Regions from separate parts of the Pseudomonas sp. FFPRI_1 genome, predicted to be linked through region 1. Evidence: predicted binding sites of a transcription regulator. Region 1 holds the regulator's gene; each other region holds the start of a gene.
The links. The regulator FliA, encoded in region 1, starts transcription of late flagellar genes. The targets are predictions, from matches to a motif close to CTAAAGTTTNNNNNNNNNNNGCCGNTAA.

Region 1 (7,497 bases):
ACCGCAACCAGGGTGGGCAGTTGCTGGCGCGGATCAAGGGGGTGCGCAAGAAGCTCTCCCAGGACCTGGGTTTCCTCATGCCCACGGTGCATATCCGTGACAACCTGGACCTGGCGCCCAGCGCCTATCGCCTGACGCTGATGGGGGTGATCCTGGCCGAGGCGGAGATCTACCCGGAGCGCGAGTTGGCGATCAATCCGGGGCAGGTCTACGGCCCTCTCAATGGTATTGCCGCCCGAGACCCGGCCTTCGGCCTGGAAGCGGTGTGGATCGAGATCAGTCAGCGGCCCCAGGCGCAGTCTCTGGGGTACACCGTGGTAGATGCCAGTACCGTGGTCGCCACCCACTTGAACCAGATTCTGTACAAGCACTCCAGCGAGCTGATCGGCCACGAAGAAGTCCAGCAACTGATGCAGTTGTTGGCCAAGAGTTCGCCGAAGCTGGCCGAGGAACTGGTGCCGGGCGTGCTGTCGCTGTCGCAATTGCTCAAGGTGCTGCAAGCGCTGCTGGCGGAGCAGGTGCCGGTGCGCGATATTCGCAGTATTGCCGAGGCCATCGCCAACAATGCCGCCAAGAGTCAAGATACTGCCGCTTTGGTTGCCGCGGTGCGCGTTGGATTGTCTCGCGCCATCGTCCAAAGCATTGTAGGGACTGAGTCTGAGCTGCCTGTGATCACCTTGGAGCCAAGGTTGGAACAGATTTTGCTCAGCAGTCTGCAGAAGGCAGGACAAGGCCAGGAAGAAGGCGTTCTGCTGGAGCCAAGCATGGCTGAAAAGCTGCAGCGATCGCTGATCGATGCGGCACAGCGTCAAGAGATGCAAGGTCAACCAGTGATTCTGTTGGTCGCGGGTCCAGTCCGCGCCATGCTCTCGAAGTTCGGCCGTCTCGCCGTTCCCGGGCTGCATGTGCTGGCGTACCAGGAAATTCCCGACAACAAGCAAGTGACCATCGTTGCGACAGTAGGGCCCAACGGCTGAGGTAGTGGGTTATGCAAGTTAAGCGTTTTTTCGCCGCCGATATGCGTCAGGCCATGAAACTGGTTCGTGATGAGCTGGGCGCTGAAGCCGCCATCATCGGCAACCGGCGGATCGCCGGAGGTGTCGAGCTGACGGCTGCGCTGGATTACAAGTTATCGGCCTTGTCGCCACGGGTTCCGAACATGGAACTCGAGGACGAGCTGCGCAAGACCCAGTCGCGGATCGTTACCGCCCAGGCCGAACTGAGCCTGCGGGGCGAGGGCGACAGCACCGCCATTACCAATCGCCAGCTGTTCGCCGGTCTGCCGCTGACCGCTGCCGAGCCGCTGATCGAGCCGACCCTGACCGAGCGTCCGCGCCCGGCGCCAGCCCCGGCGGCTCCCGTGGCCGACACGCGGGCCCTGGACTCGATGCGCTTTGAACTCAACGGCTTGCGCGAGCTGCTCGAAGTGCAGCTCGGCTCCCTGGCCTGGAGCCAGTTGCAGGGCAGCCGTCCGGAGCAGGCCAACCTTTGGCGCCGCTTGCAGCGTATCGGCCTGTCTGGTCCTTTGGCCCGCGATCTGCTGGCACTGATCAGCGAAATCGACGAGCCCCGCCAGGCCTGGCGCATGCTCCTGGCGCACCTGGCGCGGATGATCCATACCCCGGAAGTCGAGCCACTGGAAGAGGGCGGAGTGATCGCCATGGTCGGCCCGGCCGGCATGGGCAAGACCACCACCCTGGCCAAGCTGGCGGCACGCTACGTGCTCAAGTACGGGGCGCAGAACATCGCCCTGGTGAGCATGGACAGCTACCGCATCGGTGCCCAGGAGCAGCTCAAGACTCTGGGCCGCATCCTCAATGTGTCGGTGACCCACGTCGATCCCGGCCAATCCCTGGCCCAGGCCCTGGATCCGCTGCTGCGCAAGCGTGTGGTGCTGATCGACACCGCGGGCCTGCAGGCCAGTGACCCAGCCTTGCGCATGCAACTGGAAAGCCTGGCCGGTCGGGGGATCCGTTCGAAGAATTACCTGGTGCTGGCCACCACCAGCCAGAAGCAGGTGCTCACCGCTGCCTACCACAGCTACAAGCGCTGCGGCCTGGCCGGTTGCATCCTGACTAAACTGGATGAGACAGCCAGCCTGGGCGAGGTGTTGAGCCTGGCCATCAGTCATGAACTGCCGGTGGCCTACCTGACCGACGGCCCGCGGATTCCGGATGATCTGCACCTGCCTCGGCGGCACCAGCTGGTGAGCCGCGCGGTGAGTGTGCAGATGCAGGAGGAGCCGAGCGAGGAGGCCATGGCCGACATGTTCGCCGATCTTTACCACAGCCCGTCCAAGCGGGTGGGCTGAGGTAATCATGAATAGATTGCAGTGTATCTACATCGATGGTCTGCCATGCATTGTTCCGATGGTGAACGCGCAGCCAGTTATGTGGCCCCGTCTAAGTAAGACAAGGTAAAGAAAGAACATGGGCAGCATGCATCCCGTACAGGTGATCGCGGTGACCGGCGGCAAAGGTGGCGTCGGCAAGACTAATGTGTCAGTGAACTTGTCCCTGGCTCTGGCTGAGCTCGGTCGGCGGGTGTTGCTGCTGGACGCCGACCTGGGCTTGGCGAACGTCGATGTCCTGCTGGGCCTGACCCCCAAACACACCCTGGCCGATGTCATCGAGGGGCGCTGCGAGCTGCGCGATGTGCTGCTCCAGGGGCCTGGCGGCATCCGCATCGTTCCGGCGGCCTCGGGCACCCAGAGCATGGTGCACCTGAGCCCCGCGCAGCATGCCGGCCTGATCCAGGCGTTCAGCGACATCGGCGACAACCTCGATGTGCTGGTGATCGACACCGCTGCAGGTATCGGTGACTCGGTAGTCAGTTTCGTGCGGGCGGCCCAGGAAGTGTTGCTGGTGGTCTGCGATGAGCCCACCTCGATCACCGATGCCTATGCACTGATCAAATTGCTCAATCGCGACTACGGCATGAACCGTTTCCGGGTCCTGGCCAACATGGCCCAGAGCCCTCAGGAAGGGCGCAACCTGTTTGCAAAATTGACCAAGGTCACGGACCGCTTCCTGGACGTGGCTTTACAATATGTCGGTGCAGTTCCCTACGATGAAAGTGTGCGCAAGGCCGTGCAAAAGCAGCGTGCGGTCTATGAGGCCTTTCCTCGTTCGAAGTGTGCATTGGCGTTCAAGGCCATCGCGCAAAAAGTGGATACCTGGCCATTGCCGGCGAATCCGCGCGGGCATCTGGAATTTTTTGTCGAGCGGCTCGTGCATCAGACAGCAGGACCGGTGTTATGAGTGCCAGCGGCTACAACCTCTACAAGAAGTCGGCACGTGACAGCCAATACGAACTGATCGAGCGCTATGCGCCCCTGGTCAAGCGTATTGCCTATCACCTGCTGGCGCGGTTGCCGGCCAGTGTTCAGGTGGAAGACCTGATTCAGGCCGGGATGATCGGACTGCTCGAAGTGTCGACCAAATATGACGCGAGCAAGGGGGCGAGTTTCGAAACCTACGCGGGTATCCGTATTCGCGGGGCGATGCTCGACGAGGTTCGCAAGGGCGATTGGGCACCGCGTTCTGTACACCGCAATACGCGGATGGTCAGTGACGCGATTCGCGCAATTGAAGCTAAAACCGGTCGTGACGCTAAAGATCACGAAGTTGCGGCCGAACTTCAATTGAGTCTCGACGATTATTACGGGATTTTGAACGACACCTTGGGCAGTCGGCTGTTCAGCTTCGACGATCTGTTGCAGGACGGCGAGCATGAAGGGCTGCACGAGGATGGCGCCAGTGCTCATCTCGAACCGTCACGGGACTTGGAGGATGAACGCTTCCAGGCTGCGCTGGCGGATGCGATTGCCAATTTGCCGGAGCGCGAGCGACTGGTGTTGGCGCTGTACTACGACGAAGAGCTGAACCTCAAGGAAATCGGTGAGGTCCTGGGAGTCAGCGAATCGCGGGTCAGCCAGTTACACAGCCAGTGCGCGGCCCGTTTGCGGGGGCGTTTGGGGGAGTGGCGAGCGCGCTGACAGTCAGTGTGGGGACACTGCGATCAGGACCGGTGAAGCAAGCGCTGCACCGGTCTTGCAGTATGTGCTCCATGCAGTCGTTGTGTGTTGTGCCGGATTGATTGAATGACGCGTCCAGGTGCTGGATGCGTTTAAGACTGCTTGGAGGTCGAATTGGACAAGAACATGAAAATCCTCATCGTTGATGACTTTTCAACGATGCGGCGGATCATAAAAAACCTGTTGCGTGATCTGGGTTTCACCAACACGGTCGAGGCCGACGATGGCACTACCGCCATTCCGGTACTCAACAGCGGGAGCATCGACTTTCTGGTAACGGACTGGAACATGCCGGGCATGACCGGTATCGATCTGCTGCGCCATGTGCGCGCCGATGAAAAGCTCAAGCACCTGCCGGTGCTGATGGTGACTGCCGAAGCCAAGCGCGAGCAGATCATCGAGGCTGCCCAGGCCGGCGTTAACGGCTATGTAGTCAAACCATTCACGGCTCAGGCGTTGAAAGAGAAGATCGAAAAGATCTTTGAACGCATCGGTTGAGATGCGTAGCCATTGGGCCACGGGGGAGCTATGGAGCATAACGAATCTTCACTGGGCGACTTTGAGTCGACCCTGAAAAAACATGCACTGGAACTGGTCGAGAGCCTTGAAAAAGGCAGGTTTGGCGAAGCGGTGCAATTGATCCATGAGCTCAATCAGACCCGTGACCGCGGCCTGTACCAGGAAGTGGGCAAGCTCACCCGCGAGCTGCATAGCGCGATCGTCAATTTCCAGATTGATCCGCACATGCCGCAAGCCGAGGAAGTTTCACAGATCACGGATGCCACTGAGCGCCTGTCCTATGTGGTCCGGCTGACGGAAGCCGCAGCCAACCGCACCATGGACCTGGTAGAGAGCAGCACCCCGCTGGTCAACGGCCTGAGCACTGAAGCCCAGGCCTTGAGTGCAGACTGGGGGCGCTTCATGCGGCGTGAGGTCGGCGCTGAAGAGTTTCGCGAACTGGCACGCCGGGTCGACAGTTTCCTGACGCGCAGCGAGCAGGAAACCCGTACCGTTTCCGGCCACCTCAACGACATTCTGCTGGCGCAGGATTACCAGGACCTGACCGGTCAGGTGATCAAGCGTGTGACCCAGTTGGTCACGGAAGTCGAAAGCAATCTGCTCAAACTCGTCTTGATGGCCAGCCAGGTCGATCGTTTCGCCGGCATCGAACATGACCGTGAATCGATCCTCGCTGAAAAAGATCCGCAAAAACATCTCGCCAAGGGTGAAGGTCCGCAGATTCATGCCGATAAACGGGAAGACGTTATGTCCGGTCAGGACGATGTAGACGATTTGCTTTCCAGCCTTGGATTCTAGGAGCACCCATTAATGAGCTTCGGCGCCGATGAAGAGATCCTTCAGGATTTCCTGGTTGAGGCCGGCGAGATTCTAGAGCAACTGTCCGAACAACTGGTCGAGCTGGAAAGCCGGCCAGATGATGCGGACTTGCTCAATGCAATTTTTCGCGGTTTTCACACTGTTAAAGGGGGCGCCGGCTTCCTCCAGCTCAACGAGCTGGTGGAGTGCTGCCACATCGCCGAAAACGTCTTCGACATCCTGCGCAAGGGTGAGCGGCGGGTCGATTCGGAACTGATGGACGTGGTGCTTGAAGCGCTGGACGCGGTGAACGGCATGTTCAGCCAGGTCCGCGAGCGCTCCGCAATCACCGCTGCGACACCTGAATTGCTGGCTGCCCTGGCACGCCTGGCCGAACCGGCCAGTGCCGCGCCGGCTCCCGCCGCCGTGGTGGAAGAGGTGGTCGAGGCCGTGGCCGAGCCTGAGGCTCAAGCCCCGTCAGGTGATATCACCGACAACGAATTTGAGCTGTTGCTCGATTCGCTGAATGCCGCCAAGGCCGAAGCCGAGGCTGCGCCTGCTGCCGCACCGGCGGCCCAGGGCGAGCCGGGCAGCGATGAGATTACCGACGCCGAGTTCGAATCCCTGCTGGACCAGTTGCACGGCAAGGGCCAGTTCGCTCCCGATGCGGTAGCTCCCGCAGCGGCCAGCACCGGTGCTGGTGCGGCGGCGTCCAGTGATGAGATCACCGACGACGAATTCGAAGCCTTGCTGGATCAGTTGCACGGCAAGGGCAGCTTTGCCGTGGATGCTCTGGAATCGGCAGTGGCCGCGGCCCCGGCAGCAGCGGCGCCTAGCGCGGCAGCTGCTGGCAGCGATTTGATCAGCGATCACGAATTCGAATCCCTGCTGGATGAGCTGCACGGCAAGGGCAAGTTTTCCGAAACCCCTGGCGCGGCCAAGCCCGCTGCGGCGACTGCGGCACCTGCGGCAGCGGCTAGCGCGGCAGTGGCCAAGCCGGTGGCGAAGAAGCCCGAGGCCAAGGTCGAGGCGGCCAAGCCCGCAGCGGCTGCGGCACCGGCTCCAGCCCGTGCAGCCGCTGCAGCTCCGGCAGAAAAACCGGCCAGCGAAGCGGAAACCACAGTGCGCGTGGATACCGCGCGCCTGGACGAAATCATGAACATGGTGGGCGAGCTGGTGCTGGTGCGTAACCGTCTGGTGCGCCTGGGCCTCAACAGCGGCGACGAAGCCATGTCCAAGGCGGTGTCGAACCTCGATGTGGTGACGGCCGACCTGCAGACCGCGGTGATGAAGACCCGCATGCAGCCGATCAAGAAGGTCTTCGGGCGCTTCCCGCGCCTGGTTCGCGACCTGGCCCGGCAGCTGAAGAAAGAAATCAACCTGGAACTGGTGGGGGAAGAAACCGACCTCGACAAGAACCTGGTGGAGGCCCTGGCCGACCCGCTGGTGCACTTGGTGCGCAACGCGGTGGACCATGGCATCGAATCGCCGGAAGAGCGCGAGGCCTCGGGCAAGTCCCGGGGTGGCAAGGTGGTGCTGGCGGCGGAACAGGAGGGTGACCACATCCTCCTGTCGATCTCCGACGACGGCAAGGGCATGGACCCGAACGTGCTGCGCGGCATTGCCGTCAAGCGCGGGGTGATGGACAAGGACGCCGCCGACCGCCTGAGCGACACCGAGTGCTACAACCTGATCTTTGCCCCGGGCTTCTCGACCAAGACCGAGATTTCCGACGTCTCCGGGCGTGGTGTGGGCATGGACGTGGTGAAGACCAAGATTTCCCAGCTCAATGGTTCGATCAACATCTACTCGACCAAGGGCCAGGGTTCGAAGATCGTCATCAAGGTGCCGTTGACCCTGGCGATCATGCCGACCCTGATGGTCATGCTCGGCAACCAGGCCTTCGCCTTCCCGCTGGTCAACGTCAACGAAATCTTCCACCTCGACCTGTCGCGCACCAACGTGGTGGACGGCCAGGAAGTGGTGATCGTGCGTGACAAGGCATTGCCCCTGTTCTACCTCAAACGCTGGCTGGTCAGTTCCGCCGCTCATGAAGAGCAGCGCGAGGGCCACGTAGTGATCCTTTCGGTGGGCACCCAGCGGATCGGCTTTGTCGTCGATCAACTGGTGGGCCAGGAAGAAGT
Region 2 (7,497 bases), 1.2 Mb from region 1:
AATCGGTGCCCTGGGTCATGACTTCTGGCAAGCGTGCGCCAGCCGCCGCCACGTGTTCGTTGCGGGTAGCCAAGGACACCAGCCCTGCACCGCTGCGCAAGGCACTTTCTGCGGCCAGCAGAGCGGCGCCGGCAAAACCACGGTCGCCGCCTATCAGCAGCAGGTGGCCGAACTGTCCCTTGTGGGCATCCGGGGAACGCGCACTCAGACACGGCAAATGGCCAGCTGTCAGCAACTGAACGTCAGGTAATGGGTGTTTTGTCTGCGGCATGCGTCTTCGGGCTCCGATGTCTGGCAGAATTATACGCACCTCAGCCCCGGTTTCTCTCGCCTCATGCCCGCTATTACCCAGGATCTCCCCGCTCTCGCCCAATCGATCAAGGACTGGGGCCGTGAACTGGGCTTTCAACAAGTCGGCATCAGCGGCCTGGACCTGGCCGAGCATGAGCAGCACCTGGAGCGCTGGCTCGCCGCCGGCTACCACGGCGAGATGGAATACATGGGCGCCCACGGCAGCAAGCGCTCCCATCCCGAGCAACTGGTGCCCGGCACCTTGCGAGTGGTTTCGCTGCGCATGGACTACCTGCCCGGCGATACTGAAATGGCAAAGCGCCTCGCCGAGCCTTCCAAGGCCTATGTCTCGCGCTACGCCCTGGGCCGCGACTACCACAAGCTGATCCGCAAACGCGTCCAGCAACTGGCCGAGCGCATCCAGCAAGCCATCGGCCCCTTTGGCTATCGCGCCTTCGTCGACAGCGCTCCAGTGCTGGAGAAAGCCATTGCCGAGCAGGCCGGCCTGGGCTGGATCGGCAAGAACACCCTGGTGCTCAACCGCAAGGCCGGCAGCTACTTCTTCCTCAGCGAACTGTTCGTCGACCTGCCGCTGCCGGTGGACGCCCCACACACCACCGAGCATTGCGGGCGCTGCACCGCCTGCCTGGACATCTGTCCGACCAATGCCTTCGTCGGCCCCTACGTGCTGGATGCACGACGCTGCATCTCCTATCTGACCATCGAGCTGAAAAACGCCATCCCCGAAGACCTGCGCCCACTGATCGGCAACCGGGTATTCGGTTGTGACGACTGCCAGATCGTCTGCCCCTGGAACCGCTTCGCCCGAGCCTCGGGCGAAGGTGACTTCAAGCCGCGGCACAACCTGGACAATGCCGAACTGGCCGAACTGTTCATGTGGGACGAGGACCGGTTCCTCAGCAGCACCGAGGGCTCGCCCTTACGTCGCGCCGGCTACGAGCGCTGGCTGCGCAACCTCGCGGTGGGCCTGGGCAACGCGCCGTCGAGCATTCCGGTGCTGGAGGCCCTCAAGGCCCGCCAGGACTACCCCTCGGAACTGGTGCGCGAGCACGTGCAATGGGCGCTGAACCAGCACGCCAACCGTCAATGCTCGTCGTTATAGACGAACTTGGGCATTTCCCAGTGAAAGCGGATCGCCAACAGGCGCAATAGGAAACCACCGAACAGGGTGACCAGGATCGACTGCTCGCTGGGCAACTGCAGGTAGATGCACAGCATGTAGCACCAGGCCGCGGCGAAGGACACACTGGCATACAGTTCGCGGCGAAAGATCAACGGAATGTCGTTGCAGAAGATATCCCGGAGGATGCCGCCAAAGACCCCGGTGATCACCCCACTGACCGCAGCCACCAGCATGCCATGACCCATTTCCAGTGCGGTCATGCAGCCGATCAGGGTAAAGGCCACCAGCCCCACGGCGTCGAGCACCAGGAACAGCGAGCGCAAGTGGCGCATCAGCGGCGCGATAAAGATCGTCACCAGTGCAGCCACCGAGGTCAGCACCAGGTACTCCGGATGCTTGACCCACGTCAGCGGGTAGTGCCCGAGCAGCACATCACGGACCGAGCCGCCGCCCAGCGCGGTGACGCAGGCAATCAGCACCACGCCAAACCAGTCCATGCCCCGACGACCGGCAGACAGGGCGCCGGTCATGGCTTCGGCGGTAATGGCGATCAGATAAAGCATCAACAGCATGATGGCGGTCCTTACGGGAAGGCGCGCAGTCTACTCAGTTGAAGCAGGCACCAAAAGAGGGCGGTCACGCGGCGCGAGTGATCCACCGCGCCCGCCTGCGAGCAAACCTGTGCTCGCCATCAATACTTGATGAAGTGCTTGCGGTAGTGCTGCAGCTCGGCGATCGAGTCGCGGATGTCGTCCAGCGCCAGGTGGGTGCCACCTTTCTTGAAACTGTCGCGCACGTCCGGCGCCCAGCGCGCGGCAAGCTCCTTGAGGGTCGACACATCAAGGTTGCGGTAATGGAAGTAGCTTTCCAGGTCTTTCATATGGCGATAGAGGAAACGCCGGTCCTGGCAGATGCTGTTGCCGCAGATCGGAGACTTGCCCCTGGGCACCCACTGCTCGAGGAAGGCAATGGTCTGGGCTTCGGCTTCGGCCATGCTGATGCGGCTGTCTCGAACCCGTTGGGTCAGGCCCGAACCGCCGTGCTGGCGGGTGTTCCACTCATCCATGCCGGCGAGGATCTCGTCGCTCTGGTGGATGGCAATGACCGGTCCTTCAGCCAAGGTGTTGAGATTGCTGTCAGTGACAATGGTCGCCATTTCGATGATGACGTCGGTGTCAGGGTTCAGACCGGTCATTTCCAGGTCGATCCAAATCAGGTTCTGCGGGTTTTGCATGGGGTGGGCTCCTCGGCGTAGTTGCGCAGTTTAGCCTAGAGGGCCTGCCCGGCGTGCTAAACTCGCCGCCGTTTTACCCAACCGCCGTAATTATCGACACGGAACACCAATGGCCAAACGCCAGCTCAACCGTCGCCAAAACTGGCGCATCGAAAAGATTCAAGGTGAGCGCGCTGCCCGCGCCGCCAAACGCGAGTCCTCTGCCGTCGAGGCGCTCGAAGGTGGCGACCTGGGTCCGGAACAGACCGGCCTGGTGATTGCCCACTTCGGCGTCCAGGTCGAGGTCGAGGCCCGCGACGGCGAGTTGGCCGGACAGGTATTCCGCTGCTACCTGCGAGCCAACCTGCCGGCCCTGGTGACCGGTGATCAGGTGGTCTGGCGCGCCGGCAACCAGGGCATCGGGGTGATCGTCGCGCAATTGCCGCGCACTACCGAGCTGTGCCGCCCGGACAGCCGTGGCCAGCTCAAGCCGGTGGCGGCCAACGTCGACATGATCGTGATCGTGTTCGCGCCCATGCCCGAGCCCCATGCCAACCTCATCGACCGCTACCTAGTGGCCGCTGAACACGCCGGCATCCGTCCATTGCTGCTGCTGAACAAGGCCGACCTGATCGACGAGCAGAACGCTCCGGCGCTCAACGCGCTGCTGGCGGTCTATCGCCAACTGGGCTATCCGCTGCTGGAAGTCTCGGCGCATCACGGCGACGGCATGGAACAACTGCAAGCCCAGCTGGACGGGCGCATCAGCGTGTTCGTCGGCCAGTCGGGGGTGGGCAAATCCTCCTTGGTCAACAGCCTGCTACCGGAAGTCGAAACCCGGGTCGGGCCGTTGTCGGAGTTCTCCGGCCAGGGCACCCACACCACCACCACCGCGCGACTGTTCCACTTCCCCGGCGGCGGCGAGCTGATCGACTCTCCCGGTATCCGCGAGTTCGGCCTGGGCCATGTCAGCCGGGCCGATGTCGAGGCTGGTTTCATCGAGTTCAACGACCTGCTGGGCACCTGTCGCTTCCGTGACTGCAAGCATGACCGCGAGCCAGGCTGCGCCCTGCTCAAGGCCCTGGAAGACGGACGCATCCAGCAACAGCGGATGAACAGCTACCGCTCGATCCTCGCCAGCCTGCCTGACAGCAGCTACTGAGCCGCCGCCCGTAACTCCGCGCCTGCGCGGAGTTACCCTCGACCTTCGCTCTGGGCTGACAGCAGCCCATGCCAAGCACCTCTACAACACCTCAAGCCCCAGATCCGTCAGGCTCTTCCGAGCCTGCCAGCGCCCACAAAAAAGCCGACATCACAGTCGGCTTTTTTGTCGGTTAGGGCTTCGGCGGCTCGGCGGGTTTCGGCGCCGGATCATCGAAGATATTCAAGCGCTCGCGCAGCTCGTGGGCCGGCAACGGCTCCTGCTCCGGCGGCAGGGCGTTCGGATCCGCCGGAACCTCGCCCGGCGCTCCCGTGCCCTGGGTCGGTACTGGTGCCTCGGGAGCACCTTCACCCTCGATGGCGCGTTGAGCCTTCTTGGTCAGCACCACGATGTCGATACGGCGGTTGATCGGGTTGAACGGGTCCTGGCGATCAAACAGCGACGAGGAGGCATATCCCACGACACGAGCAACCTGGGCATCCGGATAACTCCCAGCCACCAGAGCCCGACGCGCAGCGTTGGCACGGTTGGCAGACAGCTCCCAGTTGCCGAAATCACCGCTGCCCGAGTAAGGCTTGGCATCGGTGTGGCCGCTGATGCTGATCTTGTTCGGCACCGCCTTGATGGTGTCGGCCATGGCCAGCAGGATGTCCTCGAAGTACGGCTTCAGGCGTGCGCTGCCGGAGTCGAACATCGGCCGGTTCTCGGAGTCGATGATCTGGATCCGCAGGCCGTCCGGCGTGATCTCGAAGAGAATCTGGTCCTTGAACTTCTGCAGCTGGGGGTTCTCTTCGACCTTGTTCTGCAGCTCCTGCAGCAACAGTTCCAGGCGCTCGCGCTCCACTTGCTCGGCCATGCCCTCCACCTGATCGGCGTCCACCGTGACCTTGTCCGGCTGTGGCTGGGACTTGATCTCGGGGTTGAGGGTGTTGTCCGGCGCCAGTTCCGGGGAACCACCTAGGTCAATGATGTAGGGCGTGCCGCTTTCCGAGAAGCCGATCGGGTCCTTGAAGTAACCGGCGATGGCGATCTTCTGCTCCGGGGTGGCCGTGGACAGCAGCCACAGCACCAGGAAGAACGCCATCATCGCCGTGGCGAAGTCGGCGAAGGCGATTTTCCAGGCGCCTCCGTGATGTCCGCCAGCGAAGCGCTTGACGCGCTTGATGATAATCGGCTGATTATTTTCCATGACTTAGCGACCGCGGACCGCTTGTTCCAGCTCGGCGAAGCTAGGACGGTGCGCTGGATACAGAACCTTGCGCCCGAACTCCACCGCCAGCGAAGGCGGCATGCCGGAGGCCGAAGCCACCAGGGACGCCTTGATGGCCTCGTAGACATTCAGCTCTTCCTTGGCGTCGTGGGCCAGGGAATGAGCCAGCGGGCCGAAGAAACCATAGGCCGCGAGAATACCGAAGAAGGTACCCACCAGGGCCGCACCTACGTGCAGGCCGATGGACTTCTGGTCGCCGTCCCCCAGGGACGCCATGGTCACCACGATCCCCAGTACGGCCGCGACGATACCGAAACCCGGCATGCCGTCGGCGATCCCGTTGACCGCGTGGGAAGGATGCTCAAGGTCTTCCTTGAGGCTGAACAGTTCCATGTCGAACAGGCCTTCCAGCTCATGGGGGGCCATGTTGCCGGAGGACATGATGCGCAGGTAGTCACAGACGAAGGCCGTCATGCGCTCGTCTTTGAGCACCGCAGGGTACTTGGCGAAAATCGGGCTGGCGGCGGCGTCCTCGATGTCCCCTTCGATGGCCATCATGCCTTCGCGGCGACTCTTGTTGAGGATCTCGTAGATCAGGCCCAGCACTTCCAGGTAGAAGGTGTGGGTGAAGCGCGAACTGAACATGCCCAGGGACTTCTTGAGCACGTGCATGGTCATGTAGCCGGGGTTGGCCTGGAGGAATGCACCCAAGGCAGCCCCGCCAATGATCAGAACCTCGAAAGGCTGGATCAGCGCTGCGATCTTGCCGTGAGAGAGCACGTATCCGCCGAGCACGCTCGCGAATACGACGATGATGCCGATAATTTTAGCCATAGGTAGGAGAGTACTTATTGAGTCGGGTTCAAGGTCATATTCGGAAGTTCTTAAAACTCTTCTTCTACTTATCGGCAAAACTGCGCCAGACTATAGCCAGTTAAGGCGAAAAGCCAGTTTGGCCCGTTCTGGGCGTGTTCACAGCAGACGATGATTGCGCCCGACCATGTCCAATGAAACCAGCGTCCCAACCTCCCCGCCCACCTCTCTAGACGCCTGGGTAAAGCTCCTCAATGCCGTGCGCCTGCCCGTGCCGCAGGTCAGTCATGATCGCGTCTGCAAAGCCATCGCCAACAACCGCAGCTCACTGCGGGACATCGCCGATCTGATGCAGAACAGCCCAGCGCTGGCCCTGAGCGTGATCCGCGAAGCCAACCGCCACTCCCACGGCAGCATGAGCGAGCCGGCAGAAAACCTGGAGATTGCGGTCAATCGCCTGGGCCTCACGCGTACCCAGGAGTTGCTCGAGCAATTACCGACCCTGCCGGAGGCACAAATCCCCCGGGCATTGCGGCAGTTGCAATTGGTCAGCCAGCACGCGTCCCAGCAAGCCAACGGCTTTTTCGCCGGACGCCTGGCCCGCCTGTGGCAGGACATCCACTGGGGCAGCCTGCTGTTTCTGTCGCCGCTATGGGCCATGGCCCTGACCTACCCAAAGCTCCTGGAAGAGTGGGAACTGCGGGTCATCTATAAGCACGAGTCGGCACGGCACGTCGAGATGCAGTTGTTCGGGGTACGGCTGATGGAGCTGTGCCAGGCCCTGGTACAGGCCTGGCACCTGCCGATCTGGGTGCAACAAGGTTACCGGCTGCTGACCCGTGAACAACACCAGTTGGCCAAGGTCATGCTGATCGCCCGCGATGGCGATCATCCACTGCGCCAACAGCAGCGCCTGGACGCCGACCCGGATCTGCAGCGCTGGCTGAATCAGCCGGCCAATTGCGTGCTGCTGGCCAACGGCATGGCGCTGGCCGCGCAGCACTCCTGGAACAACCCCCACGGCCGCCGCTGGCAGAACCTCACCGGGCTGTATCTGCAGATGCCGGTGACCGAGGTCCAGCAACAGCTGCACCAACAGGCCGCCACCAGCGCCCGCAACGACAGCCAGCCCGATCTCTGGCACCCGGCACAGGCACTGCTCTGGCCCTGGGACGCGCGCCGCCTGCACCCGGGCGAACAACCCGCGCCGGCCCCGACCGCCGCAGAGCTGGGCAAATGGCGCAAACTCTGCAGCGAGCTGCTGCTGGACCCCAGCCCCTTTACCAATGCCGTGCACCTCACCGGCTTTGCCCGGGACGCCCTGGCCGCCTGCGGCATGCAGCGAGTCATGCTGTTGATGGTTGATCGCGGCCTGAACCACCTGCGGGTGCAACAGCTGCATGGCTTGCCCCAGGAGGCCGCCGGCCTGACCTTGCAAGCCAAGCAGAGCACGCTGCTGCAACGCCTGCTGGAAAAGTCCGCGCAGGTTCGCATCACCCCAAGCAACCACAGGCAGTTCTCTGCCCATTTGCCAGGCGTCCTGCGCCAGCTGTTTCGTGGCGAACACCTGCTGATGCGCTCCCTGTCGTGCAACGGCCGGGTCCTGATGCTGGCCGTGGCCGACCAAGGCGGAGTGCCGTTCTCGGAAACCAGCGTCCAGGCGT
Region 3 (7,497 bases), 3.7 Mb from region 1:
CAGGGGATCTTCGTGGTCGCCTGGGTCGGCGTGGCCCTGGCGCAGATCCTCCTGGGGCGCACCCGGAGCGATGGGATCGAAGGCGCCCCGGCGTTCAATCCGGTGGGGCTGACGGCCTGGTTCGGCGGCACTGCCCTGGGTCTGCTGCTGATGTGGGCCGGGGGCGGCCTGGCGAGTTTTTCCGCACCGCTGACCGGGCTCCTGGCGTTTGCCTTGCAGGCCGGATTGTCCAGCGGCCTTCGCGCCGGGCTGCCGGAGTCGACCTGAGCCGAGGGTGGCAGAGGGGCGGGGCAGGATGGCCCTGCTGCGCTGCCAAGCGTTGGTGCCGAGGTAGGGGGCGGATGGAGGCGCCGGCCTGGGCCGTGCCATCGAGGGTCTTTCCAGGCCCTCGATGGCCACCTGGCGATCAGAACAGTTGGGTGAACAGCCAGTACAGGCTGCCCGACAGCAGGATCGCCGCCGGCAGGGTCAGCACCCAGGCCATGGCCAGGTTGCGGATGGTGCGCATCTGCAAGCCGCCGCCGTTGGCCACCATGGTCCCGGCCACCCCTGACGACAAGACGTGGGTGGTCGATACCGGCAGGCCGAACATGTCGGCGGCGCCAATGGTCAGCATCGCCACGGTTTCCGCCGATGCGCCCTGGGCATAGGTCAGGTGGGTCTTACCGATCTTTTCACCGACGGTCACCACAATGCGTTTCCAGCCGACCATGGTGCCCAGGCCGAGGGCGATGGCCACGGCGATCTTCACCCACAGCGGGATGAAGCGCGTGGCGTTGTCGATCTGTTGCTTGAACAGCTGCAGCTTGTCTTGGGTGTCCTGGTCGAAACGGCCGACCTGGCCCTTGTCCATCAGGCGGATGGTTTCGCTGGTCAGGTACATGTCGTTGCGCACGTTGCCCATGGCTTCGGCGGGAACCTTGGACAGTGAGCCGTAGCCTTTCACTTCAGTGCCGATGGAGCCGGTCAGGGCGGCCAGTGCCGGAATCAGCAGCGGTGTCGCCTCCTTGCTGCGCACGTACTCCGAGAGCACCGGGCGCGGGTCGGCCGGGGCCGGTTGCGGGGCGTATTTCACCAGCGCCTGCTGGGTGACTTCAGCCACGGCGGCGAACTGCAGCGCCTGGTCGGCGGGCATGGTGCGGTTCAGGGCATAGGCCATGGGCAGGGTGCCCACCAGGATCAGCATGATCAGGCCCATGCCTTTCTGGCCGTCGTTGGAACCGTGGGCGAAAGACACCCCGGTGCAGGTCAGGATCAGCAGGCCGCGAATCCACCACGGCGGCGGGGCATCACCCTTGGGCGCCTTGTACAGTGCGCGGTTCTTGACGAACAGGCGCAGGGCCAACAGCAGCAGGGCGGCGAACACGAAACCGATCACTGGCGAGAACAGCAGGGCGTAGCCGACCTTGGTCGCCTGGCTCCAGTCCACGCCGCTGGTGCCGTCGCGCCCGTGCATCAGCGCATTGGCCACGCCGACGCCGATGATCGAGCCGATCAGGGTGTGGGAAGACGAGGCGGGCAGGCCCAGCCACCAGGTGCCGAGGTTCCACAGGATGGCCGCGATCAGCAGGGCGAAGATCATCGCGAAACCGGCTGAGGAGCCGACCTGCAGGATCAGCTCCACCGGCAGCAGGGCGATGATGCCGAAGGCCACCGCGCCGCTGGACAGCAGCACCCCGAGGAAATTGAACAGGCCGGACCAGACCACGGCGAACTGGGGCGGCAGCGAATGGGTGTAGATCACCGTGGCCACGGCGTTGGCGGTGTCGTGGAAACCGTTGACGAACTCGAAGCCCAGGGCGATCAGCAAGGCCACCCCCAGCAGCAGGAAGGGGGTCCAGGTGGTGACCGTGGTGCCCAGCTCGTGCATGTCGTGCACCAGGCTGTAGGCGGTGAATAGCAGGCCCATGGCCAATACCGCGAAGAACATCACCAGGGTGAAGGGGCCGGGTTTTTTATCCAGCTGCGGTTTGGCGTCGAGGTTGGGGGAGGTGGCAGTCAGGGAAGGGGTGGCCATTGCTGGACAATCCTGTTGCTGGAAGGAGTGTCGCCCATGATCGTTGCCAATTGTTACAAGGAGACTGCCTCAAGTCATGGTTTGCGCGATTGAGTGGCTCCGTTGATCCGTTCGCGCCCGCCGCCATCATTGCGGCCATCGCAATCACCGCAATCACCGCAATCATCGCGTAGGAGCCGGCTTGCCGGCGAAGAGGCCCTTGAGTCTTGCATCGCCTGGACGGGCGCCTTCGCTGGCAAGCCAGCTCCTACAGCGGGCGTTTCAGTAGTCCTGACGCTTGCGGAAGGCCCAGCGCCCGGCGATCACGGTGAAGGTGGCCACCAGCGCCACAAGGATCCAGAAGCCTTCCGGGTCGCCGGAAAAGGGAATGCCGCCGACGTTCATGCCGAAGAAGCCGGCGATGATGTTGATCGGCAGCGCCAGCACCGTGACCACGGTCAGGGTGAACAGGGTGCGGTTGGTCTGCTCATTGACGTTGGCGGCGATTTCTTCCTGCAGCAGCTTGATCCGCTCCCCCAGCACCGTGAGGTCGTTGATGATCAGGGCGAACTCCTCGGTGGACTTGCGCAGCTCCTTGACGTCTTCTTTCTGCAGCCATTGCGGCGGACGGTTGAGCAGGCGCAGCAGGGAGCCCGGCTCCAGGGCCAGCAGCCGTTGCAGGCGCACCAGCACCCGGCGCATGGCCCCCAGTTCGGCACGGTTGGTGGATACCCGGGCGGCCAGCAACTGGTCTTCGATCTGGTCGACACTGAGGCTGGTCCTGCGCACGATCTGGGTCAGCACCTCGCCCTGGTCGCGCAGCAGGTGCACCAGCAATTCCAGGGGCGAGCGAAAGCGCTCGCCGGCCTTGACCGAGGAGCGCAGCTTGTCCACCGAGTGCAGGGGCTGCAGGCGGGCACTGACGATCAGGCGGCTGCGGACGCAGACCCACAGGGTGGAGATGTCCGAGGAGACCATGCTGCTGAAGTTGAACACCACGTCGTTGACCACTGCCAGCAGGGCCGCGTCCACGTGTTCGATGCGGGTCGAGCGCGAGCCTTCGTGCAGCGCCTCGAAAAACTCCTCGGGCAGTTGCAGGTGCGCCTTCATCCAGCGTTCGCAGGCCGCGTGGGCCAGGTTCAGGTGCAGCCAGAGAAACTCACCGTTGTCTTCGGGTTGCTGCAGGGCTTGCAGGGCCTTGGCGGAATCCAGTTCGCGGCCGCGTTCGCCGGGGCGAAAGCTGAAGCCGTAGAGCAGGCCGAACAGGTCGGCGTCACGGTGACTCTGGTCGATGCTGTGGTTCATGGGGTCTCGCCGGAGGGGGCAGTGCCTGGCGCGGGTTTCACAGGTTCACTTGTGCCCCATCATGGCAAGGCTTTTTGACAGTTTTGTGACGTTTCAAAGTGCACAATCCGCCGTGATATACCGACGGTCGGCGGCGCTAAAGATTGTCTGGCCAAAGCCGATCACGCTCACATGCAATACGCATTCGACCTTCTTCGAATGCACCTGACAGGGAAGTCCGGACCTACGCATGCCCCCAGCGGGCCTGCTCTATCCCTGCCATGAGATCCCCTCGATGTTCTTGCAAAAATCCCTGAGAGCGCAAGTCCTTGCCCTGCTGAGCGGTAGCCTGCTGGCGATGCTGTTGATCGCCCTGGCGAGCTTTCATCTGCTGTCTGGCGGCGTGCAGAATTACCGCGAATTGATCGAAGGCCCGCTGCACAGTTCGCAGTTGATCGATGAAGCCAACCTGCAGTTCAAGAGCCAGGTTCAGGAATGGAAAAACGTCCTGTTGCGCGGCAAGCAGCCCCAGGAAATGAACAAGTACTGGCAGCAGTTCGAGGACCGTCAGCGGGATGTGCAGAACATCCTCGGGCAGTTGGCCCAGACCCCGGGACTGGACAGCACGCTCAAGAGCCGGGTCCAGCGCCTGGCCGAAGAGCACCGCTTGCTCGGCGCTTCCTACCAGAAGGGGCGTGACGCCTACGTGGCGGCGGGCGCCGACCCGAGTGCCGGGGATGGGGCGGTCAAGGGCGTGGACCGGGCCACCAGCGAACAGATGAGCGAGCTGGTCAGCGAGTTGCGCAAGCACGGCGACCAGCAATCCTTGCAGATCAGCGCAGCGGCCGATCGCACCGTCTGGCTGGGGATTCTGGTCATGCTCGGATCCGGTCTGCTGATCGGCCTGCTCAGCCTGTGGCTGGTCAACCGCAGCCTGGTGCAGCCGATCCGCCAGTTGATCGACTATGTCGCCCAGCTCAGCCGTGGCCAGTTTGCCCAGCGGGTCGCCAGCGAGCGCCAGGATGAACTGGGCAAGCTGGCGATGGCCGCCAATACCCTGCGTGATTTCCTGGCCCAGACCTTCAGCAGCCTGCAGCGCAGCGCGTCGGACCTGGACAGCTCCAGCGGTGAGCTCAACGCCATCGCCACCTTGATGTCCCAGGGCACCAACGAACAGTTCAGCCGCACCGACCAGGTGGCCACGGCGATGAACGAGATGTCCGCCACCGCCCAGGAAGTGGCCCGCCACGCCGCCGATGCTGCCCGCGCCGCGGATGATGCCGACCAGTCGGCCCAGCAGGGCGAGCAGGTGATGCAGAGCACCATCCACAGCATTACCCAGATGCGCGGCGAGATCGCCAACACCGCCACGGTGATCCGTCGCCTGGAAACCGACAGCGGACGCATCGGCAAGGTCCTGGAAGTGATCCAGGGGATCGCCGAGCAGACCAACCTGCTGGCGCTCAACGCGGCCATCGAAGCGGCCCGGGCCGGTGAAGCCGGGCGCGGCTTTGCCGTGGTCGCCGATGAAGTGCGCAGCCTCGCGCAACGCACAGCCGCTTCCATTATCGAGATCAACCAGATCATCCAGAGCGTGCAGACCGGCGCCGTGGATGCGGCCCAGGCGATTGAAAGCGGCCAGTCCCGCAGCGAGCAGAGCGTGCAGCAGGTGACCGAGGCCGGGGCCATGCTGGAGCGCATCACCGAAGCGGTGGAAGCGATCCGTGACATGAACCGTCAGATCGCCACCGCCGCCGAAGAGCAGACGTCGGTGGCCGAGGACATTTCGCGCAACCTCACCGAGATCACCACCATCGCCAGTACCAACATGGACAACGTCCAGCGCACCGAGGCGGCAAGCCGTAACCTGCATGGTCTGTCGGGGCAGTTGAACGAGGTCACCTCACGCCTGAGTGCCTGAGGCTGCCGAGTCGGTATCAGCTGGCTTACCAGGCTGATACAGGATCACTCTCAAGTGGCCCTGGTGGGTGTCGATGACCGGGTATCTTCCCGTCATCAGGACACCCATCATGGTCAGCATCAGTTCCCTCTCGATCAACCAGGCCCAGGTCAGTTCGAGCAAGACCCGCATCGGCGACAGCCAGGACAGTGTGGCCGGCGAGACCACCGCGCCGCCCTCCAGTGCCGCTTCCAGCGATTCCACCAAGGCCCCGGCTGCCGGTGGTGCGGCTGCGGGCGAGAGTTCCGGCAGCGATGATTCCAGCAGCGATACGGTGAAAGCGCTGCGCAAGCAGATCGCCGAGCTGCAAAAGCAGTTGCAGGAGCAACAGCAGCAGTTGCAGGCGGCGCAAGCCAAGCAGGAAAGTGCCGATGCCAAGGCTGCGCAAGTGGCCGCCGCCCAGGCTCAGGTGGCCAGCACCAGTGCTTCGTTGCAAACGGCCACCGCGGCCTTGCTCCAGGCCTTGCAGGACTCCAACGGCAGCGCCGCGGGATCGCTGGTCAGCACCACGGCTTAAGCCGCCGGGCCCAGGGGCAGGCTGAAGCTGAACACCGTGCCTTGCTGCGGGTTGGAGATCACTTGCAGTTGCCCGCCATGGGCGCTGGCAATCTGTTGGGCGATGTACAGCCCCAGGCCGAGCCCGGCCTGGGGCGTATCGCTGGCCGGGCGCGAGTAGGGCTGGAACAGCTGGGGCAGGATGTGCCCGGGGATCAAGCCCTGGTTTTTCACCCGCAGCACGAAGTGTTCGGGCTGTTGTTGCGCCTCGACCTCCACCACGCCATCCGCGGTGCCATGGCTGATGGCGTTGGTCACCAGGTTGGAGAGCAATTGGGCGAGGCGCTGGTGATCGCAGCGAATGCCTTGCAGCTTGTCGATCCGGCACTGGATGGAGCGCTGCGGGTGCACGTTCTGCACTTCGGCGATCACATGGCGCAGCACCGGTTCCAGGTCGGGACAGGGCGCCAGGTCCAGGGCAATGCCCGGGCCCAGTCGGCCTCGGGCAAAGTCCAGCACGTCTTCCACCAAGCGCGAGGCGCGGTTGCTGCAGGTCAGGATGTGCCGGACCAGCGGCTCGGTGTCGGGACTTGGGTACTTGCGCAACAGGCGCTCGGCGCCCACCTGGATGGCAAACAGCGGGTTGCGCAGGTCATGGCCGAGCACGGCGATGAACTGTTCGCGCAATTGCCCGGTATGCCGTTCCTGCTGCAGGTCCGCCTCGGTCTGTTGCAGGTTTTCCTCGGCCTCGATCTGCAGGGCCAGCACCCGGGCAAAGGCTTCCATGGTGCTCTGGATGGCACTGGCCTTGAGCGCCGCCGGGCTGGGGTCGAGGGCACAGATGGTGCCGAAGAAACGTCCGTCGGTGCGAAACACCGGAACCGAGATGTAGCTTTCGAAGCGATACAGGCGTGGAGTGTGATGGTCGCGATAGAGCGGGTCGTCGCTGGCCTTGTCGATCACTACCGACACATGGGCGGCACGAATTTCGTGGCACAGGGTGGTCACCACATCCAGTTCGCCGCCGACCTTGAGGCCGAAGTCCAGCTGATCGAGCACGGCGCAGGCGTGCCAGGACGTTTCGGTGACCCGGGCCACCGCGGCAAAGCGCAGGCCGGTCATTTCGCGGATGACCTGAAGCATCGCCGGAACTGCACTGATCCGGCCAATGGTGGCGATGTCGGCTGCTAGAAGGTCCATGTCAGTCTCTGCCTTGGCAGTCGACGCCCTGGCGCGTCGACTGCCGGAGATTCTAACGAGCCGGGGGCCTCTCGGGGGCAGATACCTGCGGCGGATGGAAAATTTGTTGCCGGCGACGGTTTTCCTGCCCCCACGAAAAGGCCGCGCCCCCTGGAAAGGGGGCGCGGCCGTGTGTGCCGTGGGGCTTACTTGTCTTGCTTGTTGCTCAGGACCTTGCCGGTCTTGGCGTCCAGGTCCACGTCCCACTCGATGCCTTTGCTGTCACGCAGTTCCACCTGGTAGACGTAGGCGCCGGTGGCGGTCTGCTCCAGCTCGGTGTCGGTGATGTTGGCGGCGGTGGTGCCAGGGTGCTGGGCCAGGGCGGCCTGGTTGAGTTTCTCCAGGTCCATGATGGCACCGGATTTGAGCAGGCCCGGGATCAGGTCCGGGCGGACATCGGCCTGGGCCAGGCCTGCGGTCAGGGTCAGGGCGGCAGCGGCGAACAGAGCGGAGAACTTGGTCATGGGTTGCTTCCTTAGGGTGATGGCTTTCGATGGACACAGGTTAGACGTTGCAACTTAAT
Region 4 (7,497 bases), 3.5 Mb from region 1:
GTTGCGCTTCATGTCCAGGCGCGCCACGGCGGCGTTGAGGAAGCCCAGGTCGAAGCTGCTGTTGTGACCTACCAGGATGGCGCGTTTGCAGCCATTGGCCTTCAGTGCCTTGCGCACCCCGCGGAAAATATCGGTGAGGGCGGTTTCTTCACTGACGGCCATGCGCAGCGGATGGTCGAGCTTGATCCCGGTGAACTCCAGGGCTGCGGCTTCGATATTCGCGCCTTCAAACGGCTCGACCCGGAAGAAGTAGGTGTGTTCCGGGAACACGAACCCCTTTTCATCCATGCCGATGGTGGTGGCGGCAATTTCCAGCAAGGCGTCGGTGGCCGAGTTGAAACCACCGGTCTCAACGTCGACGACTACCGGCAGGTAGCCGCGAAAACGCGCCGCCATGGGATGGCGGGGGCCGCCGCTGCTACCTTCTTGTTCGTCGTCGAAATGGTCGTCACTCACGAGTGATCCTCCAGCAGGCGCCAGCGCAGTTTTTCTCCGGCGCGCAGCGGAATGACAGTCAGCTCGCCGAATGGCAGGCTGGCAGGGGCGGTCCATTCTTCACGAACCAGGGTGATGCGATCAGTATTGGCCGGCAGGCCATAGAAGCGCGGGCCGTTGAGGCTGGCAAAGGCTTCCAGCTGGTCCAGGGCGTTGCGCTGTTCGAAGGCTTCGGCGTACAGCTCGATGGCTGCATAGGCGCTGTAGCAGCCGGCACAGCCGCAGGCGGCTTCCTTGGCATGCTGGGCATGAGGTGCCGAGTCGGTGCCGAGGAAGAACTTCTGGTTGCCGCTGGTGGCCGCATCCAGCAGGGCTTCCTGGTGGGTGTTGCGCTTGAGGATCGGCAGGCAATAGAAGTGCGGGCGGATACCGCCCACCAGCATGTGATTGCGGTTGTACAAAAGGTGGTGCGCGGTGATGGTGGCACCGACGTTGGCCGAAGCTTCCTTGACGAACTGTACGGCCTCACCGGTGGTGATGTGTTCGAACACCACCTTCAGGTTGGGGAAGCGTTCGACCACACGGCGCATGTGTTCATCGATGAAGATTTTTTCGCGATCGAAGACGTCGACGTCACCGCGGGTCACTTCGCCGTGGATCAACAGCGGCAGACCGACTTCATCCATGGCCTCGAGTACCGGGAAGATCTTGTCGATGCTGGTCACGCCCGAATCCGAGTTGGTGGTCGCGCCCGCCGGGTACAGCTTGGCGGCGTGCACGAAACCGCTGGCCTTGGCTGCGCGGATCTCGTCCGGTTGGGTGCGGTCGGTCAGGTAGAGCACCATCAGCGGCTCGAAGCGGCTACCGGCCGGGCGCGCAGCGAGAATGCGCTGGCGATAGGCATCGGCTTCCGCGGCGTTGCGCACCGGAGGTACCAGGTTGGGCATGATGATGGCGCGGCCAAAGGTGCGCGCGACATCTGCGACTGTATTGGGCAACACGGCACCATCGCGAAGATGAATATGCCAGTCGTCGGGACGCAGCAGGGTCAGGCGGTCGGACATTGGAGGTTCCAGGCGGGTAAAACTCGGGGGAATGCTACCGGAAAAGACTCTTCCAGGCACTCGCTATCAAGTTTTGCGACGAGCAACCGATATCCCGAAGGTATGGCGTAATAACGCCTGTAGAATTTTTGTAGTACACGTCAGTGGAGCCTCCCGTGCGCCAGCGTTATCTAGCCTTGCTCAGTGTGTTTGCCAGCCTGCCCGCGATGGCTCTCACTTTCCAGACGCGTCTGGAGAGCATTGAGTGGACGGTCGAAGGCGATAAATTCGAGTGCCGCCTGATTCAACCGGTCACCGATTTCGGTTCCGGCGAATTCGTTCGCCGCGCCGGTGAGCAGGCGATTTTCCGTCTCAAGAGCTTCAACCCGATGCAGGCGGGGGGCTCTGCGACGCTGCTGGCGGCGGCGGCGCCCTGGCAGCCGGGGCGTAGTGATATCAACCTCGGAGCGGTCAAGGCCGGTACCGACGGGGTGTTGTTCAACAGCAGCCAGATGCAGGCGGGACGCTTGATTATGGGGCTGCTGGAGGGGCGCAGCCCGGTTGTTCGCCACTACTCCCGTGAGGGTGGCATTTCCGAGGTGCGCCTGCTGCCAGTGAAGTTCAGCAAGGCCTATAGCGACTATCAAGGATGCATGGCCAAGCTGCTGCCGATGAACTACGAGCAGGTCAAACAGGCCGAGATCGGCTTCCCGGGAGGCGGCATTGACCTGGATGCCCGGGCCAAGGCCAAGTTGCAGGTGATGGTGGACTTCATCAAGGCAGACCCGACGGTCAATCACGTCGAGTTGGACGGCCACTCGGACAACAGTGGCAACCGCCTGACCAATCGCGACCTGTCTCGTCGACGCGCCCTGGCAGTGATGGAGTTCTTCAAGGCCAATGGCCTGACGGAAAATCAGATCGTGGTGCGCTTTCATGGCGAGCGCTATCCCCTGGCGCCCAATACCAATGCTGCGAACCGGGCGAAGAACCGCCGGGTCAATGTGCATCTGGAGCGGGTCGCCCCAACCGAAAAACCGGCTCCCGCGCCTCAGGCTGCCTCCGGTTCCAGTGCCGCGGCGACTTCCTGACAAGGCGGTCGTCGTCGCGCGTTCGACATAATCTGTCGCCTGGTCGTCTTAAGCTGTCGCGCCTCTGTAAATTATCCGCGTGGATCGGTAGACTTGGCGGCTTTCCGTACAACCCCGTGGAGTGATGGCATGGCCGACGTAAACAAGGTCGTTCTCGCGTATTCCGGCGGCCTGGACACTTCGGTGATCCTCAAGTGGCTGCAGGATACTTATAACTGTGAAGTGGTGACCTTCACCGCTGACCTGGGTCAGGGCGAAGAAGTCGAGCCTGCACGTGCCAAGGCGCAAGCCATGGGCGTGAAAGAGATCTACATTGACGACCTGCGCGAAGAATTCGTGCGCGATTTCGTTTTCCCGATGTTCCGTGCCAACACCGTTTATGAAGGCGAGTACCTGCTGGGTACCTCCATCGCTCGCCCGCTGATCGCCAAGCGTTTGATCGAGATTGCCAACGAAACTGGCGCTGACGCCATTTCCCATGGCGCGACCGGCAAGGGCAACGACCAGGTTCGTTTCGAACTGGGCGCCTATGCCTTGAAGCCAGGCGTCAAGGTCATTGCTCCATGGCGCGAGTGGGACCTGCTGTCCCGCGAGAAGCTGATGGACTATGCCGAGAAGCACGCGATCCCGATCGAGCGTCACGGCAAGAAGAAATCCCCGTACTCGATGGATGCCAACCTGCTGCACATCTCCTATGAAGGTGGCGTGCTGGAAGACACCTGGACCGAGCACGAAGAAGACATGTGGCGTTGGACCGTCTCTCCGGAGAATGCGCCTGACACCCCGCAGTACCTGGAACTGACCTACCGCAACGGCGACATCGTCGCACTGGACGGTGTCGAAATGACCCCGGCCACCGTGCTGGCGACCCTGAACCGTATCGGTGGTGAACACGGTATCGGCCGTCTCGACATCGTCGAGAACCGTTACGTGGGCATGAAGTCCCGTGGCTGCTACGAAACCCCAGGCGGCACTATCATGCTGCGCGCTCACCGTGCCATTGAATCCATCACCCTGGACCGTGAAGTGGCTCACCTCAAAGATGAGTTGATGCCCAAGTACGCCAGCCTGATCTACACCGGCTACTGGTGGAGCCCGGAGCGTCTGATGCTGCAGCAGATGATCGACGCCTCCCAGGCCCATGTGAACGGCGTGGTCCGCCTGAAGCTGTATAAAGGCAACGTGATCGTTACCGGTCGCAAGTCCGATCAGTCGCTGTTTGATGCCAACATCGCCACCTTTGAAGAAGACGGCGGCGCCTACAACCAGGCGGACGCAGCGGGCTTCATCAAGCTGAATGCCCTGCGCATGCGTATTGCTGCGAACAAGGGTCGGACCCTGGTCTGATGCGTTGAGTGATTCAAGGAAGCCCCGCTAGCAGCGGGGCTTTTTTTTGCCCGCGTTAACTGCATTCACGGTTTTCATTGCCCAGTGAGTTGTTTGTGAAAGTCGAAAGGGAGTTGGCCTGTCGGCTACTTAGATAGTCGGGTCGATTACTGAAAGTTATTATTGATGGTTGGGTTTTTAGTACGGAAAGTAGTTTGCTAGGCGATTAATCCTAAGCGCTAATCAAGTTGAATGGCCATTGCCTAAATTATTTTGTAAGGCAATTCGGTATTGTTTGTAAGGATAGTCCTCGTAGGGCCGTAGCCCAGTGTTTAACGGTGCCAGGGTCATTTCCCTGGGGTATTGTGCTGGCTCTAAAAATAACTCTCAGGACTTGGATGGACCTATGAAAAGAGTATTGATCGTGGATGATCACCCGGTTATTCGGTTGGCTGTGCGCATGTTGATGGAGCGTCATGGTTTCGAAGTAGTTGCCGAGGCAGACAACGGCACGGATGCACTGAAGTTGGCTCTTGAATACGTTCCCGATATCTTGATCCTGGATATCGGGTTGCCACAACTCGACGGGCTTGAAGTTATAACGCGGCTGATGCAAAGGGGATTGCCGATCAAGATCCTGGTGCTGACCTTGCAAGTTCCGGGGCCTTTTTCCATGCGTTGCATGCAGGCCGGAGCCGCCGGTTATGTGTGCAAGCAGCAGGACATCACCGAGCTGATCAGTGCCGTACGTGCGGTACTGGCGGGGTACAGCTACTTTCCCAATGAAGCCCTGCACACGTTTCGTTCAAGCCAGGGCGTCAGTAGCGAGGCAGAAATGATTGAACTTCTTTCGGGACGTGAGTTGATTGTCTTGAAGCAGCTCACCAATGGCATGAGCAACAAGGAAATTGCCGAGGGGCTGTGCCTGAGCAACAAGACCGTCAGTACCTACAAGCGCCGGTTGTTGGCCAAGCTCAATGCTCGTTCATTGGTCGATCTGATCGAGTTTGCCCAGCGGCATCAATTGGTCTGAGTCGCTAGTCTGGGGCCGCACTGAAACGGTGAGAGGAGCGGGCCGTTTCAGTGGCTTTATGGTCGGTCAGGCAAGCGCGCCGACCGGCCAGGCTCCAAGGAACACAAGGTACAAAAAAACCTCCACTGGGAGGTTTTTTTGCGACTAGAGATCAAAGTCGTAGTCGGCCAGTTGCTTTTGCAAGCGCCGCTCTTCCAAGAGATTGTCGATGGTTCGGCGTTTGCTCAGATTGGTCTTTGCCACTTCGACTACCGGTTCGGCGTCATCAGTTTCAGCCGCTACGAAGTCGTCTTCCGCGTCCAGTTGTTCTTTGCCAGTGCTCATAGGTTCAACTCCAGGCTAAGACTGCCATTGGCGCTCCTTATATCGATATTCTCCTGGCGGGTAAAAAAGATTTTTTCAATCGACTCATCAATAAAATCAATGCTCAGTCAATCGTCAGAAGTCTTCTGCTTGTATTCGCACAGGTCTTCGATTCGACAGCTGCCACAGCGGGGCTTGCGGGCCAGGCAGACATAGCGTCCGTGCAGGATCAGCCAATGATGGGAATCCAGCAAAAACTCCTTGGGCACGAACTTCATCAGTTTGTTTTCAACTTCCACCACGTTCTTTCCCGGCGCCAGCCCGGTGCGGTTGCTGACTCGGAAAATATGGGTGTCCACCGCCATGGTCAGTTGCCGGAATGCGGTGTTGAGTACCACGTTGGCGGTCTTGCGGCCGACCCCTGGCAGGGCTTCGAGCTCCTCTCGGGTCTGGGGCACTTCGCTGTTGTGGCGCTCCACCAGCAGGCGGCAGGTCTCGATGACGTTTTTCGCCTTGCTGTTGTACAGGCCGATGGTCTTGATGTACTCGGACAGGCCTTCGACGCCCAGGGCGTAGATTGCCGAAGGGGTGTTGGCCACGGGGAAGAGTTTGGCGGTCGCCTTGTTGACCCCGACGTCGGTCGATTGCGCGGAGAGAATCACCGCGATCAGCAGCTCGAACGGCGAGGAATAGGCCAGTTCGGTTTTCGGTTCGGGGTTGTCTTCGTGAAGCCGACGAAAGATTTCCAGGCGTTTGGCAGCATTCATGGGTGGTTCATTTCCTCGAAGGCGGTCGGTTGAGGGGCGATGAGGGGGCCCAGGCCTGCTTGGCGGCCACTATCAGGCCCAACAGGATAAAACCCCCGGGGGCCAGGGTCAGCAGGCGCAATCCGCCTTCCGGCAGCAGGACCCAGCCGCTGCCATCACCAGGCAGGCCGGCGAGCCAACCCAGGTGGCTGCCCAGGGCGCCTGTACCCAGTAGTTCGCGCAGGGCTCCGAGCAGGATCAACGCACTACAGAAGCCGCTGGCCAGGCGCAGACGGTCTGGGTGCTGGAACAACCCCGCCTGCTCCACTATCACGCATTGCAGGGCCAGCAGGCCAAGATACAGGCTGAGTTGCTGATGCAATTCATAACTCCAGGCCTGCATGGCCAGCCACAGGCAACTGCCGAGGGTGGCGCTGAGCAGCAGGCTGGCGAGCCCTTGGCGGCGCACTTCGAGATGCGCACGCAGCAACTGCATGCCGGCCCCGAAGGCGCAGATCATCAGGATAAAGGCCAGGGTCATGCCCAGAGCCTTGACCCAGGTGTCCGTGGCCCCGATCAGCGGGGCAAGCATCAGCAGGCCAGGCAATGCCAGCGGCTTATTCATGGAGTGCTCCCGGGAGCTGTTGCTCGTGGTGCTCGTCGAAGTAGCGCAGGGCATCGTGCAGGGCGCTGATCACGGCGCGGGAAGTGATGGTGGCGCCGGCAATCTGATCGAATTGACCGCTGTCTTTTTTCAAGGCCCAGCCGGTATCGCCCGGGTCATTGCGGGACTTGCCGAGAAAGCCTTGCAGCCAGGCATTGGGCTGTTCGGCGATGCGCGCGCCGAGTCCCGGGGTTTCATCCTGCCTCAGGGTCTTGCTGCCCAGCAGGCGCCCGTTGCCGTCAATGGCGATCAGCAGCTCGATAGGGCCGGCGTAGCCGGTGACCTGGCTACGCAACAGCCATGCACTGGGCTGGCCCCTGCGCGTGGCCAGGTAGCCATCGAGCAGGCGGCTGTTGGCCAACTGCACATCGGCCAGGGGCAGCGGATGATCCAGTGGCTGGTTGTCATAGCTGCCGGGGGGCAGCAGATCCAGGAACTTGCGGGCCTGCAAGGCCCTTTGCTCGGCGGCGATCCGCGGCGCGGCGGCGTGATCCAGCCACAGGGTGGCACCCGCCCCGAGGGCGGCGAGCATCAGCAGCAGGATCAGGCCGCGCAGGTTTTTCATGAAAGGGTGCCTTCCTGGTCCGTTGCACAGAGGCGCTCCAATGCAGGCACCGCCAGGTTCATCAGTACCACGGCAAATGCAACGCCGTCCGGGTAGCCGCCCCAGGTGCGGATCAGGTAGGTGATCAGGCCGACTCCCATGCCAAACAGCAAGCGGGCCTTCGCCGCTCGGGGGCCGGACACCGGCTCGGTGACGATAAAGAATGCCCCGAGCATGCTGGCACCACTGAGCAGGTGGAACAGCGGTGAGCCATGGGAGTCGGAGCCCGAACCGTTCCAGCACAGCAAGCTG

Region 2: motA (flagellar motor stator protein MotA) is a predicted target of FliA. The motif match lies at 5,923-5,950, and genes of this name have one in related genera.
Region 3: ACZ5BO_RS26720 (methyl-accepting chemotaxis protein) is a predicted target of FliA. The motif match lies at 3,438-3,465, and genes of this name have one in related genera.
Region 4: ACZ5BO_RS27790 (flagellar protein MotY) is a predicted target of FliA. The motif match lies at 1,565-1,592, and genes of this name have one in related genera.

Annotation. Positions count from the first base shown of each region.
Region 1 is NZ_AP029168.1:2,167,361-2,174,857, forward strand. It holds gene flhA (flagellar biosynthesis protein FlhA) at 1-977, shown strand, start outside; gene flhF (flagellar biosynthesis protein FlhF) at 989-2,311, shown strand; gene fleN (flagellar synthesis regulator FleN) at 2,430-3,260, shown strand; gene fliA (RNA polymerase sigma factor FliA) at 3,257-3,997, shown strand; gene ACZ5BO_RS09825 (chemotaxis response regulator CheY) at 4,163-4,534, shown strand; gene ACZ5BO_RS09830 (protein phosphatase CheZ) at 4,565-5,353, shown strand; gene ACZ5BO_RS09835 (chemotaxis protein CheA) at 5,366-7,497, shown strand, end outside.
Region 2 is NZ_AP029168.1:917,889-925,385, reverse strand. It holds gene ACZ5BO_RS04090 (NAD(P)H-hydrate dehydratase) at 1-271, opposite strand, end outside; gene queG (tRNA epoxyqueuosine(34) reductase QueG) at 335-1,414, shown strand; gene ACZ5BO_RS04080 (trimeric intracellular cation channel family protein) at 1,396-2,010, opposite strand; gene orn (oligoribonuclease) at 2,127-2,669, opposite strand; gene rsgA (small ribosomal subunit biogenesis GTPase RsgA) at 2,779-3,810, shown strand; gene motB (flagellar motor protein MotB) at 3,983-4,999, opposite strand; gene motA (flagellar motor stator protein MotA) at 5,003-5,854, opposite strand; gene ACZ5BO_RS04055 (HDOD domain-containing protein) at 6,021-7,497, shown strand, end outside.
Region 3 is NZ_AP029168.1:6,006,935-6,014,431, reverse strand. It holds gene ACZ5BO_RS26735 (purine-cytosine permease family protein) at 1-267, shown strand, start outside; gene ACZ5BO_RS26730 (inorganic phosphate transporter) at 407-2,017, opposite strand; gene ACZ5BO_RS26725 (transporter) at 2,279-3,301, opposite strand; gene ACZ5BO_RS26720 (methyl-accepting chemotaxis protein) at 3,576-5,201, shown strand; gene ACZ5BO_RS26715 (hypothetical protein) at 5,311-5,757, shown strand; gene ACZ5BO_RS26710 (GAF domain-containing sensor histidine kinase) at 5,754-6,935, opposite strand; gene ACZ5BO_RS26705 (PepSY domain-containing protein) at 7,121-7,438, opposite strand.
Region 4 is NZ_AP029168.1:6,231,451-6,238,947, reverse strand. It holds gene rnt (ribonuclease T) at 1-456, opposite strand, end outside; gene pyrC (dihydroorotase) at 453-1,499, opposite strand; gene ACZ5BO_RS27790 (flagellar protein MotY) at 1,655-2,569, shown strand; gene ACZ5BO_RS27785 (argininosuccinate synthase) at 2,699-3,916, shown strand; gene ACZ5BO_RS27780 (response regulator transcription factor) at 4,302-4,928, shown strand; gene ACZ5BO_RS27775 (PA3496 family putative envelope integrity protein) at 5,073-5,252, opposite strand; gene nth (endonuclease III) at 5,360-5,998, opposite strand; gene ACZ5BO_RS27765 (Rnf-Nqr domain containing protein) at 6,006-6,602, opposite strand; gene ACZ5BO_RS27760 (RnfABCDGE type electron transport complex subunit G) at 6,595-7,206, opposite strand; gene ACZ5BO_RS27755 (RnfABCDGE type electron transport complex subunit D) at 7,203-7,497, opposite strand, start outside.